One region of the Mucilaginibacter terrenus genome, then DNA from elsewhere that is predicted to be linked to it. Evidence: riboswitches for the same ligand, from Rfam matches in the RefSeq annotation. Region 1 holds a riboswitch; each other region holds the start of a gene.

What was found. Region 1 has a riboswitch for S-adenosylmethionine ahead of metH (methionine synthase). Riboswitches for the same ligand answer to the same signal wherever they lie in the genome.
Region 2: another riboswitch for S-adenosylmethionine. It lies ahead of DYU05_RS17725 (SusC/RagA family TonB-linked outer membrane protein); the one in region 1 lies ahead of metH (methionine synthase).
Region 3: another riboswitch for S-adenosylmethionine. It lies ahead of DYU05_RS09500 (peroxiredoxin); the one in region 1 lies ahead of metH (methionine synthase).

What each region holds. Positions count from the first base shown of each region.
Region 1 covers NZ_QWDE01000002.1:677,992-682,416, forward strand. Annotated here, with positions in the region: gene metH (methionine synthase) at 1-1,635, opposite strand, end outside; SAM riboswitch class I at 1,765-1,875, opposite strand; gene DYU05_RS13705 (Bax inhibitor-1/YccA family protein) at 2,231-2,968, opposite strand; gene DYU05_RS13710 (hypothetical protein) at 3,060-3,626, opposite strand; gene murQ (N-acetylmuramic acid 6-phosphate etherase) at 3,710-4,425, opposite strand, start outside.
Region 2 covers NZ_QWDE01000004.1:88,591-93,015, forward strand. Annotated here, with positions in the region: gene DYU05_RS17725 (SusC/RagA family TonB-linked outer membrane protein) at 1-2,387, opposite strand, end outside; SAM riboswitch class I at 2,701-2,806, opposite strand; gene pta (phosphate acetyltransferase) at 3,076-4,425, shown strand, end outside.
Region 3 covers NZ_QWDE01000001.1:2,124,152-2,128,576, forward strand. Annotated here, with positions in the region: gene DYU05_RS09490 (carbohydrate binding family 9 domain-containing protein) at 1-1,294, opposite strand, end outside; gene DYU05_RS09495 (class I SAM-dependent methyltransferase) at 1,441-2,052, shown strand; tRNA gene DYU05_RS21105 (tRNA-Cys) at 2,114-2,184, opposite strand; gene DYU05_RS09500 (peroxiredoxin) at 2,199-2,834, opposite strand; SAM riboswitch class I at 2,995-3,109, opposite strand; gene DYU05_RS09505 (PAS domain-containing sensor histidine kinase) at 3,551-4,425, shown strand, end outside.

The DNA of each region.
Region 1 (4,425 bases):
AACGGCATAATTGTTATGCTCTTCAAGGCCAGTTGCAACAGTAAGGATGTTTGGATCGAAAATGATGTCCTGCGGCGGAAACCCAACCTCATCAACCAGTATCCGGTAGCTGCGTTCGCAGATCTCCTTACGGCGCTCGAGTGTATCTGCCTGGCCTCTTTCGTCAAAAGCCATCACCACGGTGGCCGCACCATAGCTTAGTATCTTTCTTGCGTATTCTTTAAATTTATCTTCACCTTCTTTTAGTGAAATAGAGTTCACAATGCCCTTGCCCTGTAAGCATTTTAAACCGGCTTCTATCACAGTCCACTTGCTGGAGTCGATCATGATCGGCAGTTTGGCAATATCCGGCTCGCTTGCAACAAGGTTTAGGAACTTCACCATCACCGCTTCCGAGTCTATCATTCCCTCGTCCATATTGATGTCGATCACCTGCGCGCCGCCTTCAACTTGCTGTAAAGCAACAGACAGAGCCGCCTCGTAATCTTCAGCCAGAATAAGTTTAGAGAATTTTGGTGAGCCGGTGATGTTGGTACGCTCGCCAATATTCACGAAGTTGGTTTCCGGTGTAAGTGTTACTGCTTCCAGGCCGCTCAGGCGCAGGTAAGGCTCAATCTCCGGTTTTTTGCGCGGTGGATATTTAGCTGCTTTCTCGGCAATGCAGCGGATATGGTCCGGGGTAGTACCGCAGCAACCGCCTACTATGTTAACTAAACCGGCCTCCATAAAGTCATCTACCTGGTTGGCAGTTTCGTGCGGGGTTTCATCATAAGCGCCAAACTCATTTGGCAAACCGGCATTAGGATACGCCGATATGTACACACCTGCCTTAGCTGAAAGCTCTTCCAGGTGCGGTCGCATTTCCTTAGCACCTAAGGCGCAGTTCAGTCCTACCGATAACAAGTTGGCATGACTTACAGAATTCCAGAAAGCTTCTACAGTTTGCCCGGAAAGCGTACGGCCAGATGCATCAGTAATAGTACCGGAGATCATTACACCACCGGTAGGTCGGAATGCCGCCATGTCTTTGCCTGCAGCTTTGCATTCATGCCTGTAACGATCAATGGCAAACAGTGCAGCCTTGGCGTTCAATGTATCAAATATGGTTTCTACCAGCAATACGTCCGAGCCGCCATCTACTAACCCGCGTACCTGCTCGTAGTAGGCTTCTGCAAGATCATCAAAGGTAACGGCACGATAGCCAGGGTCATTAACATCAGGAGACAAAGAAGCTGTACGGTTGGTAGGCCCAACAGCACCCGCTACAAAACGAGGCTTTGACGGGTCTTTAGCAGTATATTCGTCAGCTGCTTCTCTTGCTAAGCGGGCACCTTCGTAGCTTAACTCGTAAGCCAGCTCTTCCATATGGTAATCAGCCAGAGAGATACGCTGCGTACTGAAAGTGTTGGTCTCTATAATGTCTGCACCAGCCTCCAGATACTCGCAGTGAATAGCTTTAATAACATCAGGGCGCGTAAGGTTAAGCAAGTCGTTGTTACCCTTCAGGTCGCTTGCATGATCGCGGAAGCGCTCACCGCGGAAGTCATCCTCCGTAAGCTCGTAGCGCTGTATCATGGTGCCCATAGCGCCATCAATCACTAATATCCTTTTCTCCAGTTCTTTTCTAATATCCATTGTATCAGTGAGCAGTTGACAGTTAACAGTATGCAGATACGCATGTTGCATTGGCAATCACTGCTTGCTGCAAACTCGAAACTGCATATACGGCTTATATCGAAAAGTCAGGTGTACGGTATTGACTTTCGCTTATCTTTCCCGGCCATTGTTGTTTGGGCCAAGTAGAATGTAGCACCTTGTAAGCACAGGTTGCTAAGACATCGCAGGGTCTAATCCCTCCGCCTTTCTCCATAAGCACTACAAATATGAAAATTAATGTTGTATTGTACAAGGCCGCACCTGCCGGTATACAGGAAGTTGCCTTAGGATAATTTACCCTTCAAAACTGCAAAAGTGTTCAGCTTTTTTTGTGCCCGGCTATTGAACACCCGTTTTTGAACACCCGGATAAAACCTGTAAGAAATGCTGAAATAAGCACGCGATAGCAGTTTTTCAAGAAAAATGTGATGTATGTTCTTTAAAAACCACACTGTTTTGCAACGCTATTTTCAGTTTTATTTGCAAGTAATAGGATAAATTACAGGTTAAAATTTGTCATAAAAAAGGCTGCCCTTTTTGAGGAGCAGCCTTTGTAAATAGCGTTGATAAAATGTTACCTGCGGTTGCCGCCGCCAAATATGCGCAGCATGAACAGGAACAGGTTTACAAAGTCGAGGTAAAGGGTTATTGCACCCATAATGGCCATCTTTTTGGCGTCGTTGCCGGCGTAGCCAATCTCGGCACCAAGGCGCTTAAGTTTTTGAACATCATAAGCGGTAAGGCCTACAAACACTGCAACACCTATGTAGCTAATGATCACGCTTAGACTGTCGCTGTGCATGAAAAAGTTAAGTACACTGGCTACAATGATGCCTACAAGCAGCATCATCATAATAGAACCAAATTTGGTAAGGTCCTGATGGGTAATATACCCGCCTATTGCCATAACGCCGAACACTACTGATGAGGTAATGAACACGGTAGAAATAGTACCGATAGAGTACCTGTAAAATATGTAGCTAAGGCTGATACCCATTACTGCTGAAAATGCAATGAAGAGAACGATGAGCGAAGTAAAGCTCATTTTATGAAAGCGTGAGCCTGCAACGATAATAAATATAAGCGGGGCAAACATAACGGCTATGCCTAGCAGGTTGCTCTGGCCGGTAACGTTGTTCCTCAACATCGAGCTCAGGTCGGGGTTAAAGGCGAAGATATAAGAACATACCGATGATATCCCCAGCGCCACAAACATCCACATAAATACATTTGCAATGAATTTACGCGACGCTTCGGCATCCTCTATATGACTTACGCTATCGTAAACGTAATTTGTTGTTTTGGTTTCCATTTTCTTATTGAAATGTTATTTGAGTTTAAAACGTGATAATTGCTGTAAATGTTGTAATACTTTTTAAAGCTTGCAAGCGGATGATCAATTATTAATTGAGCCGTTTTTGGAGCTGTTCCTCTACCTGTTTAAATACTTGCAGCGGTTTTAATGTGCGCCAGCCGAGGTCGTCGAGCCTACCGCCAAAGTTAATGTAGTAGTCAACATTGCTGTGCCTGAACTCGTCGCGCACATGTTCCCTAAAGTTTATGCCTGCTATCCATCCATCCTCAACATCCTGAAACCATTCTTCATAGTAACTATCGTCAGAGTAATGGTAGTTCAAAACGTTCTCGCCTATCAGCACAAACTTGTTCACCCCTTCATCCATCATCAGCTCCAGTATTTCGCGTTTGAGCATCATAATGTCGTTGTTAATGGCATCGTTCCATTCGCCTATCATTTCTATGATGGTGTAGCCGCGGTCGTAGTCTACGTACAACACCTTTATATATAACGTGTTAGAGCCAAACGAATCCCATTGCGGGTGCAGCAGGTAGTTGTATATCTGCTTATCGTACTCAAATTCGTTATACTGTGTGGCGTAAAAGGGCGAATGCTCGTCCTCCGATGCTATGTAATCATCGCGCCATTTATAATATGGTTCTATCTCGTGCATTTACCCTAAGCCCCCACCAAACCTCCCCTGAAGGGAGAGGCTTTAAGTTTTTTAATCATTTATTGAATTTGCATATCTGCGTACTACCTTGCAGCTTCTACAGCTTTACGTACACTGCCGTGTTCTTTTAACAGCCTGGCGGCGGTTTGCTCGTCTAAACCAGTCTCGTTCATCACCATCCGGGTCCCCCTGTCTACCAGCTTATTATTGCTTAACTGCATATCTACCATTTTATTACCCTTAACACGGCCCAATTGTATCATTACGCTTGTGCTCAGCATGTTCAGCACCAGCTTTTGTGCCGTACCTGCCTTCATTCGGGTGCTTCCGGTTACAAATTCTGGTCCGGTTACTACTTCTACGGGGTATTGTGCCACGCTTGCTACTGGGCTGCCGCTGTTACAAACAATGCATCCTGTTGCTACCCCTTTTTCGTTGGCTGTTTTAAGGCCGCCTATCACGTACGGGGTAGTGCCCGATGCCGCTATGCCAACCACTACATCGCTTTTGTTTATGTCAAAAGCTTGCAGGTCGCGCCAGGCTTGCTCTGTATCATCTTCGGCAAATTCTACTGCTTTACGTATAGCGGTATCCCCTCCTGCGATAATTCCCACTACCCAGTCAAACGGAACGCCGAAAGTTGGCGGGCACTCCGAAGCATCAACCACGCCCAGCCTGCCGCTGGTGCCCGCGCCAATGTAAAACAACCTGCCACCAGCCCGCATTTTCTTGGTAACAACAGCAGCAAGCGCTTCTATTTGGGGCAGCGCCTTTTCTACTGCAAGCGGAACGGTCTTGT
Region 2 (4,425 bases), on a different contig from region 1:
CCTTCTTCATCTAACGATACTACTTTGCTGCGGTTAAGCGAATAGTTCACGGTTACATCCCACGAGAAATCATTCTTTTTAATTGGCGTGCCGCTTAACTGTACCTCCAAGCCCTTATTATTTATACGGCCGCCGTTTATCAGCTTTTGCGTATAACCTGTTGAAGGGCTAACATCAACGTTAAGTATCTGATTAATACTGTTTGTATTATAAACGCTTACATCCAGCCGTACGCGATCGCGCAGGAAACCGGCCTCAAAGCCAGCTTCGCCAGAGGTTGTTGTCTCAGGTTTTAAATTCGGGTTAAGATCTATACTATTAGCGTTCTGCTGCGGATTGGTGCCAAAAGGCGCTGTAAAGTTATATGTGTTGATGAGCTGATAAGGCGTAGCGGCCTTACCTACTTTAGACCAACCACCTCTTAGTTTTAGGTAACTTAATGCGTCACTTTTAAAGTCAAGCGCCTGAGATAGTACCAAACTACCATTCACCGACGGATAGAAGTAAGACAGGTTTGCTACAGGTAAAGTAGACGACCAGTCGTTACGGCCGGTAAGGTTCAGGAACGCATAGTCCTTATATCCAATTTGTGCCGATGCAAAGTAGCTGTACGTTTTAAGCTTGCCATAGTAATTTGATGATACCAGCGGATCACGTGAGTTACTCAACGTATAAAGGCCCGCAACTGCCAGCTTAGGTGCTATCTGGTCGTTCTGCTCGTTTATAATTGTGCTTATGTTGCCACCAATAAATGCATCAAGGGAGAAATCTTTGCTCAGCTTTTTAGTGTACTGCAGCCGGCCTTCAGTATTGGTTTCGCTCACGTGATAAGCGTCTTCTTCATAAGAACCGAATGGTGTTCCATTAGTACCATAGGCCACCTTTATTTTACGACGGTCGTTGTAAAAGTCGGTACCGGTTCTAAAATTTGCAGATAGGCCGCCACCAATTTTGTAATTCAGCTCGATGCTGCCAATCAGGCGGTCTTTATACTGCCCAACTGTGTTCTCATAAGCTATAAAATATGGGTTGCTATAGTAGCTGTTGTTCCAGTTAAAGGTGCTGCCATCAGGGTTTCTGTAGTTTTTCAACTGGCTTATATCCACCTGGCGGCCAAACCATGTAAACTGAAGCATGGTGCTGGTTGCCCTGCGGCCGTAAGCACCCGGAAGGTTGCCTGCATCGTCTTTTATGTAATTAGCTATAGTAGTAACGGTAAGCTTTGGTGTTGGCCTGAACGTTGTGTTCAATAAAAATGAATTACGGCCCAGTGATGAATTAGGCACCACACCAGTTTGATGCAGGTTGTTGTATGACAACCTAAAATCGTACTTGTCGCCGCTGCCCGCAAGTGCAACACCATTGTTTAGGGTGACACCTGTGTTGAAGAAATCGCGTACGTTATTAGGATGCGCTACAAAAGGCACCGCAACACCGTTAGAGTTGAATTGCGGAATCAATCGTCCATCCAATGGAGGGCCCCAGCTTTCATCCACACCATCGTTAACGCCTCCGCCTTTGCCATCCACGTAGCTAAATTTCCCGTTGGATCCCTGTCCAAACTGGTTTTGATAATCAGGGAAGACCTTCAGGGTTGCAAAGCTGGTGTTGGAGTTGATAGTGATACCAAGGCCCTTGGCACCCTTACCTGTTTTAGTTTTTATAAGGATAACACCCGCAGCTGCGCGGTAGCCGTACAGTGCGGCAGCGTTTGGTCCTTTAAGTACACTTATAGATTCTATATCCTCAGGGTTGAGGTCGGAAATTGCGTTAGGGAAATCTCTTGACCCGTTAGCACCCTGAAACTGCGAGTTATCTACGATAACGCCATCCACCACAAACAGTGGCTGGTTGTTACCCGATACCGATGTTTCGCCGCGAATAACTATACGTGATGATCCCATGTCGCCCTGGCTGTTGGTAACCTGTACACCGGCAACTTTACCGGCAAGCGCGTTTACCAGGTTGCTTTCTTTAGCTTCTGATATATCACGCGACTTTAAGCTTTGTACCGCGTAGCCCAACGACTTTTTGTCTTTGCTGATGTTAAGCGCCGTTACCACCACCTCGTTTAACGAGTTTGCGGCTTCTACCAGTACTATTTGCAACGGTGCGTCGGCCTGTGTAACCGTGACCTGTTGTGTGGTGAAGCCCAAGTAGGATATCCGGAGTACATCATTTGGTTTTGCATTGAGGGAAAACCTGCCCTGTACATCTGTCTGAGTACCATTGGTAGATCCCTGAACAGCCACCGTAACGCCGGGGAGCGGCTGCCCGTCTGACCGGGCGGTGACAACGCCGCTAACCTTAACCGTTTGGGCGTAGGTAGTTTGCAGCAAGAAAAATGGCAGTAAAGCCGCCAAAAACAGCTTGTAAATTTTGGACATGACTATTAATTGTAAGAGGTAAAAAATGCCTGTACGAAAGCCCAATGCAGCTGCACTGCAATTAGCTATTGTAAAGGATGTTTGAATAACCAGAGGCTGCACGCCTCAGCAGGATGGGGAATTAAATTAGCAGCAACAACGCATGCCTTGCATGAAACATGCAGATGATGATGGCGAGTGATTTAAAAACGAGCGAAATGTAAAAGGTGTTTTCATAATAATATAGCATTAACAATATTGCTTTTCAGCCATCAAGATTGCACCGGGGAGATATTGTGTACTGATAAGCCCGACAGCTAAGCATGTATTGTAAACATTATCTCTTCTGCCAATGGCAGACAGGAATTAGCACCTTTATACTTATTGTATAGGTTGCTAAGACGTCATAGGGCCTTTCCCTCGGTCTTTCTTGATAACTATAAAGAACTATTTCGATGCAAATATATGAATAAAATATAAAGACTATAGAATTAATAGATTTTATTTAAAATAAATTATTCTCCCTTTAATGGGTTAGCAGTGCAAGCAGATATGGTAAAAACAGTTCCTTAGGAATAAACATTAATGCTGTGCTACCTGTTAATTAAGACGACCTTCAAGGTGACTTAAATTACCTTATTTATTAATTTACGACAGGTATTTGCAAGCAGTTAAGCTTTACCTTTGCCGGAAACTATACAATATTACTTTGACTAAAAGCATTTATATAGCCTCTGCCGAACCCTACAGTGGTAAGTCAGTTATTGCACTTGGGCTGGTAGCCATGCTGCTGGGTAGGGCACAAAAAATAGGTTACTTTAAACCTATAATACCGCTTGCTCCGCAAGAACAGCCGGACAGCCATATTCAAACTATTCTATCTCACTTTCAACTACCGCAGGCATATGCAGATACTTATGCTTTTACCAGGCAAGATGCAATGCAACACCTGAAGGATGGGCGGCAAGGCGATATGCTGGACGCGATCATCAGCAGGTTTAAAAGCCTTGAAGCTGCTTATGACTACACCGTTGTAGAAGGCAGCGATTTTGCTGGGCCGGCTACAGCATTTGAGTTTGAAACCAACAGGTTAATTGCCAAAAACCTGAATGCACCGGTTTTACTGCTGGTATCGGGCGATAATAAAACCACGGCCGAGATTGTACAGGACACACTCAATTTTTGGAGAGCCTATCAGTCGCACGATATACAAGTGCTTGCCGTGGTGGCCAACAGGGTGCAATCTGCCCAAACAGCTGATGTGAAGCAATTGCTTGTGGCGCAACTGCCAGAGAACATCTTGGTTTCTGTTATCCCTGCGGAGCAGACACTTGAAAACCCCACGGTAAACGACATTTTTGAATGTTTGAACGGACGTTTACTATTTGGCCGGGAACATCTTGCCAACCAGGTAGATCACTTTGTAACCGGTGCCATGCAGGTGCCAAACTTTTTAAATTATTTAAAGGAGAACGTACTGATTGTGACGCCGGGCGATCGCGGCGATATTATTATAAGTTCGCTGCAGGCTAACTTGTCTGCAAGTTACCCAAGGGTTGCAGGTATTGTACTTACAGCCGGCAGCATACCCGAAGAGCCGGTGATGCGCCTGATAGAAGGGTTGCAGAATGTTGTGCCGATACTTACCGTGGACTCCGGCACTTTCGAGACCACCAACAACATCGCATCTGTTAAGGCGCGTATAACGCCTGATAATTCTAAGAAGATACAGCTTGCCATAGAAACATTTAACAAGTATGTAGATGTTCCTTCGCTGGAAAAAATGCTGGTGACTTTCCACTCTGACGCGATGACACCCCACATGTTCCAGTACCAGCTTACACAATGGGCAAAGAGACAGCGTAAGAACATCGTTTTACCAGAGGGTAATGATGACCGTATTCTGCAAGCCACTGCAAGGTTAATCTCCCAGCAATTGGTAAATATCACCTTGCTGGGCGATCCGGGTGAAATAGCTGCATCCGTAAAGCGACTGGGTATAGATGTAGACCTCAGCCAGGTCAACATAATATCTCCTGCTAACTCCACCTTTTACGAC
Region 3 (4,425 bases), on a different contig from region 1:
ACAAGTTATTTGATGAGGCTAGGTTATACTCTACACCCAGGTTGCGGTTATAAGCAGGCGAAGTGTTGCCCGGGTTGGGCGCGCTGCCTGTACCATCCTTATTAACAAACATAATCCCGATGTTAGAGCGGGAGAAAACGCGCCGCTGCAGGGTAACAATTCCAAAGTTTTGCGCCGGCAGGTTACCCGCGCCGGATTGGCCGGTTTGCACATCCATTACTCCTACGCGCCAGTTCTTATTAATCTTACCCGTCATACGGCCGCCGGCACGTATAGGTGCGTTGAGCCCTATCCGGCGCGAAAAGAACGGGCGGATATCCGCATAACCAAAATTGGCAAACAGGTCGCCGTTCTCCAGGAAGAACTGTCGCTTCTCCGGGAAGAACAACTCGTAACGGTTAAGATTGATCACCTGCTGGTCTACATCCACCTGGGAGAAGTCCGGGTTAACCGTCAGGTCGAGATTAAGCGAAGAGGTAAGTCCGATCTTCACGTCGCCGCCAACATCTTTACGCCAATCGGTACCGGTGTGGTTGGTGTAATCTTTTGTTACACCGGCAAGTGCGTAAGGTATTACCGAGATATTGCTATTGGCCACCGGAGGCGCTTCGTCCCAAACAATAGTGCCGGTATAAGCCAGCGAAGCCGTTGGGAACTGCCTCGGCACCGGTGCCCATGCCGACTTTTCGGTTGTCTTCAGATCGTTACGACTGAAGTTTACCCCCCACTCGCGAATGCCCTTTTTGTATCTGATGGTCTTAAAAGGAATAGCCGCTTCAAAAACGTAGCGGTCCGGGTAGTTCTTCACTACAGAATACCATTTGTTGTCCCAGCTCAGGTCTACCTTGCTGCCCTCATACATGGTACCATCCCATTGTGCACCGGCTGCATTGGCGCCAAAGCTAAAACCATCTGTACGTGCGTCAAAGGGGTCAAGAAAAAAGATGAAATTATCGTTTTTACCAAAGTTGAAGTCACGCTTCAGCGACTCCACCATATACCCCGATGTAGGCTGATAACAAACCGCAGATATATAAAGGTTATCATCGTCATAGGTCATCCGCACGGTGGTGCGTACATTAGTCCGACTGGTATCCATTGGCAATACCATAGCAAAGTCGGTGGTCGTATCAGCAGCTTGCCAGCCGGCTTCATCCAGCAGGCCATCTATCTTAATTTTAGATGCACTGCGGTGTATCTGGTACCGATAATTGATATTTTTTTTCTGTGCGTAAGAGGTCAATGCAAGCAGACAGCAGCAGCCAAGCAGCAACGTAAATTTAAGTGTAGACACAGGGGCTTATTGGTATTTGGATGATTGGGGTACTCGGTAACAAGTATATCGATAATTTTAAGGAAATAAGCTTTCTTTTTAAAAATGAGCACGAAGTTTAAAGCCTATTGTGCAACCTGCAATCTTGTTATTCCTATATTTAGCGCATGCAAGACACCCTACAGCAACAGTTTGGTAATATCGATATTTACCTGTTCGATCAGCTGTTAAAAGGCACCTTTAGCAACTGCCAAACCATATTAGATGCAGGTTGCGGCGGTGGCCGTAATCTGATCTATTTCCTGCAGAATGGTTATAACGTATTCGGAGTGGACCCTAACCCCGATGCGGTGGCACAGGTGCGCGATATGGCTGCGGTGCTTGCACCTAATCTGCCATCTACAAACTTTATAGTGACACCTGCGGAAGACCTGCCCTTTGCTGATGCATCTTTCGACTTGGTCATCAGCAGCGCGGTACTGCATTTTGCCGAAACCATTGAACACTTTGATGCGATGGTCACCTCCATGTGGCGGGTGCTGAAACCGGGTGGTTACTTTTTTGCTCGACTGGCATCAGACATTGGTATAGAGGGCAAAGTTATGCCCTTGGGCAACAACCGTTACCTCCTTCCTGATGGTTCAGAACGGTTCCTGGTAAACCAGCAGATATTGCTGAACTATACCCGTGACTTAAACGGTGAATTATTTGAGCCTATAAAAACAACCAACGTGCAAAATCTCCGCTGCATGACTACCTGGTGCGTGCAAAAACTCTAATAAAAAAGCGACCGGCTCTTCCGCCGGTCGCTCCTGAAAACTATAGAACACTTTAAATCAGACGTCGTGGGTAGATTCGAACTACCGTATAAGGTTTTGCAGACCCTCACCTATCCTCTCGGCCACACGACTTTATCTTTCAGCCCTTATTTGTTAGGCTGCGGAGTTGTCCTGAGGTAAGGTTTTATCACCTTATGCCCCTTAGGGAACTTAGCCGGTATATCTTCTGTTTTGATGGATGGCAGCACTACTACATCTTCACCGTCCTTCCAATCTGCGGGAGTTGCCACACTGTGGTAAGCAGTTAACTGCAACGAATCTATCACCCTTAAAATCTCCTGGAAGTTACGTCCTGTTGATGCCGGGTAGCTGATGATCAGTTTAATCTTTTTATCCGGCCCTATTACAAACAACGAGCGTACTGTTGCGGTAAGAGAAGCGTTAGGATGTATCATATCATACGCTTGGGATATTTCCCTGCTCTCGTCTCCTATTATCGGAAAGGTAACCTCTACGCCCTGTGTTTCGTTGATATCGTTTATCCATCCTTTGTGCGATTCCACATTGTCAGTACTCAGTGCAATCACCTTTACATTACGTTTGTCAAACTCATCTTTTAACGATGCTGTTTTACCAAGTTCGGTAGTGCAAACAGGTGTATAATCCGCCGGGTGCGAGAATAGCACACCCCAGCTGTCGCCCAGGTATTCGTAGAAATCAATTTCTCCGTTTGATGTTTTTGCTTTAAAATTTGGGGCGTCGTCGCCAATGCGTAAGCTCATGTTTTTAATTTTATTAAGTTTTAAGTATCGGTTTGCTGCAATAAAGCTATGCAAATTGCAAACGTTTAACCAATAAAATCATCCAGGAAGAGTGTTGATGAAAGGCGCTAAATACAAGCCAAAAGGACGCTTTTACAAACGTTCTGTTTTCTGTTAAATCAGCTTATCTGTCCCCGTTTAGTGCGGAGCAGGAATTAGCACCTTACACTGGCTTAAAGCCGGTACAGGTTGCTAAGACATCATAGGGCCTTTCCCTCTGTCTTTCTGGATAAGTATATTTAAAGAACGATAACGACACAAATGTAGATATAAAATCTATAATTCCTATAGACTTTATAATTTTTTTTACTTTTTTAATCTAAGTGACTGACAAACAAATAAAAAATAATTTTTACAACACTTGGTGAAATAATGGATAACATTTAACTCGTTTTGTTGAGGTCCATATCATCCCCGTTTGTTGATGTCACAACCCTTTTAGATGTTACGACGTATAAAACAGTAAGTAATTTAATACTTTTAATATAACTATCGGTATAATGTTAAATATGAAATAATGCTGCGAAATAATTTATACATTAGCAAAGAAATATTATCTACCAAAAGTTAAATAAATTACAGATATCGATAATTATTAAACAATAGCGTTGTATGGGTACTAAAATTGTACCTGTATGTTTAATAAGGTATTTACTAAAAGAGAAGAAACGGGTTAAATGATGAGCAATTCGGTAACAGATAATTTTTCTGAAGAAAGTGCTGCACGACTTGCCCGTTTAATAAATAACGTAAATACCGGTATCTGGCAGTATGACCAGGTTACGCAAAAGGCGCAGTGGTCTGCCGGGTTTTACGCTTTACTTGGCTACAAGCCCGGCGACATCGAGTGCTCCTACAAAAACTTTTACGACAACCTTCTTTACCACGGGGACAAGGCTGCCTTTATAAAGGCTATCCATTATTCGGGGCCGGGGCCTGCGCCTGTTGCACAGGTCCGTTTGCTTACCAGGCATAAAGGCTACCAGTGGTTTGAAAGTACCGCTTTAAAGTACGATGGCGACGACGGCAGGTTTATATACGGAGTACTCAGCAATATTGATCATCACAAACTTACCGAACTAAAAGCCAAAAAAGCAGAGTTCTTGTACGCTGAAACCAGCCGCATTGCCAGAATTGGCGGCTGGGAAATAGATATACCAACAATGGGCCTGTATATGTCGCCTGAGATATTTGAGATATATCAGCTATACGGCGATGTTAATATGACCTTTGACGAGGCAATCAGCTTTTTTGAACCACAGTACCAGCCTGTAATTACCAAGGCGATTGACGATGCTATAAAACTCTGCAAACCATACGACCAGGAGATGCTGTTCCGTACGGCCAAAAACAATGTTATTTGGGTTAGGGCTAAAGGTGAGCCGATAATTGACGACGACGGCAAATGCGTCAAGGTGCGTGGCATTTTCCAGGACATTGATATCATTAAACGACGAGGCTTAAGTATGCAATCGTCTATCAACCTACTGGACGATCAAAACAAACGTTTGCAAAACTTCGCCTACATTGTTTCGCACAACCTTCGTTCGCA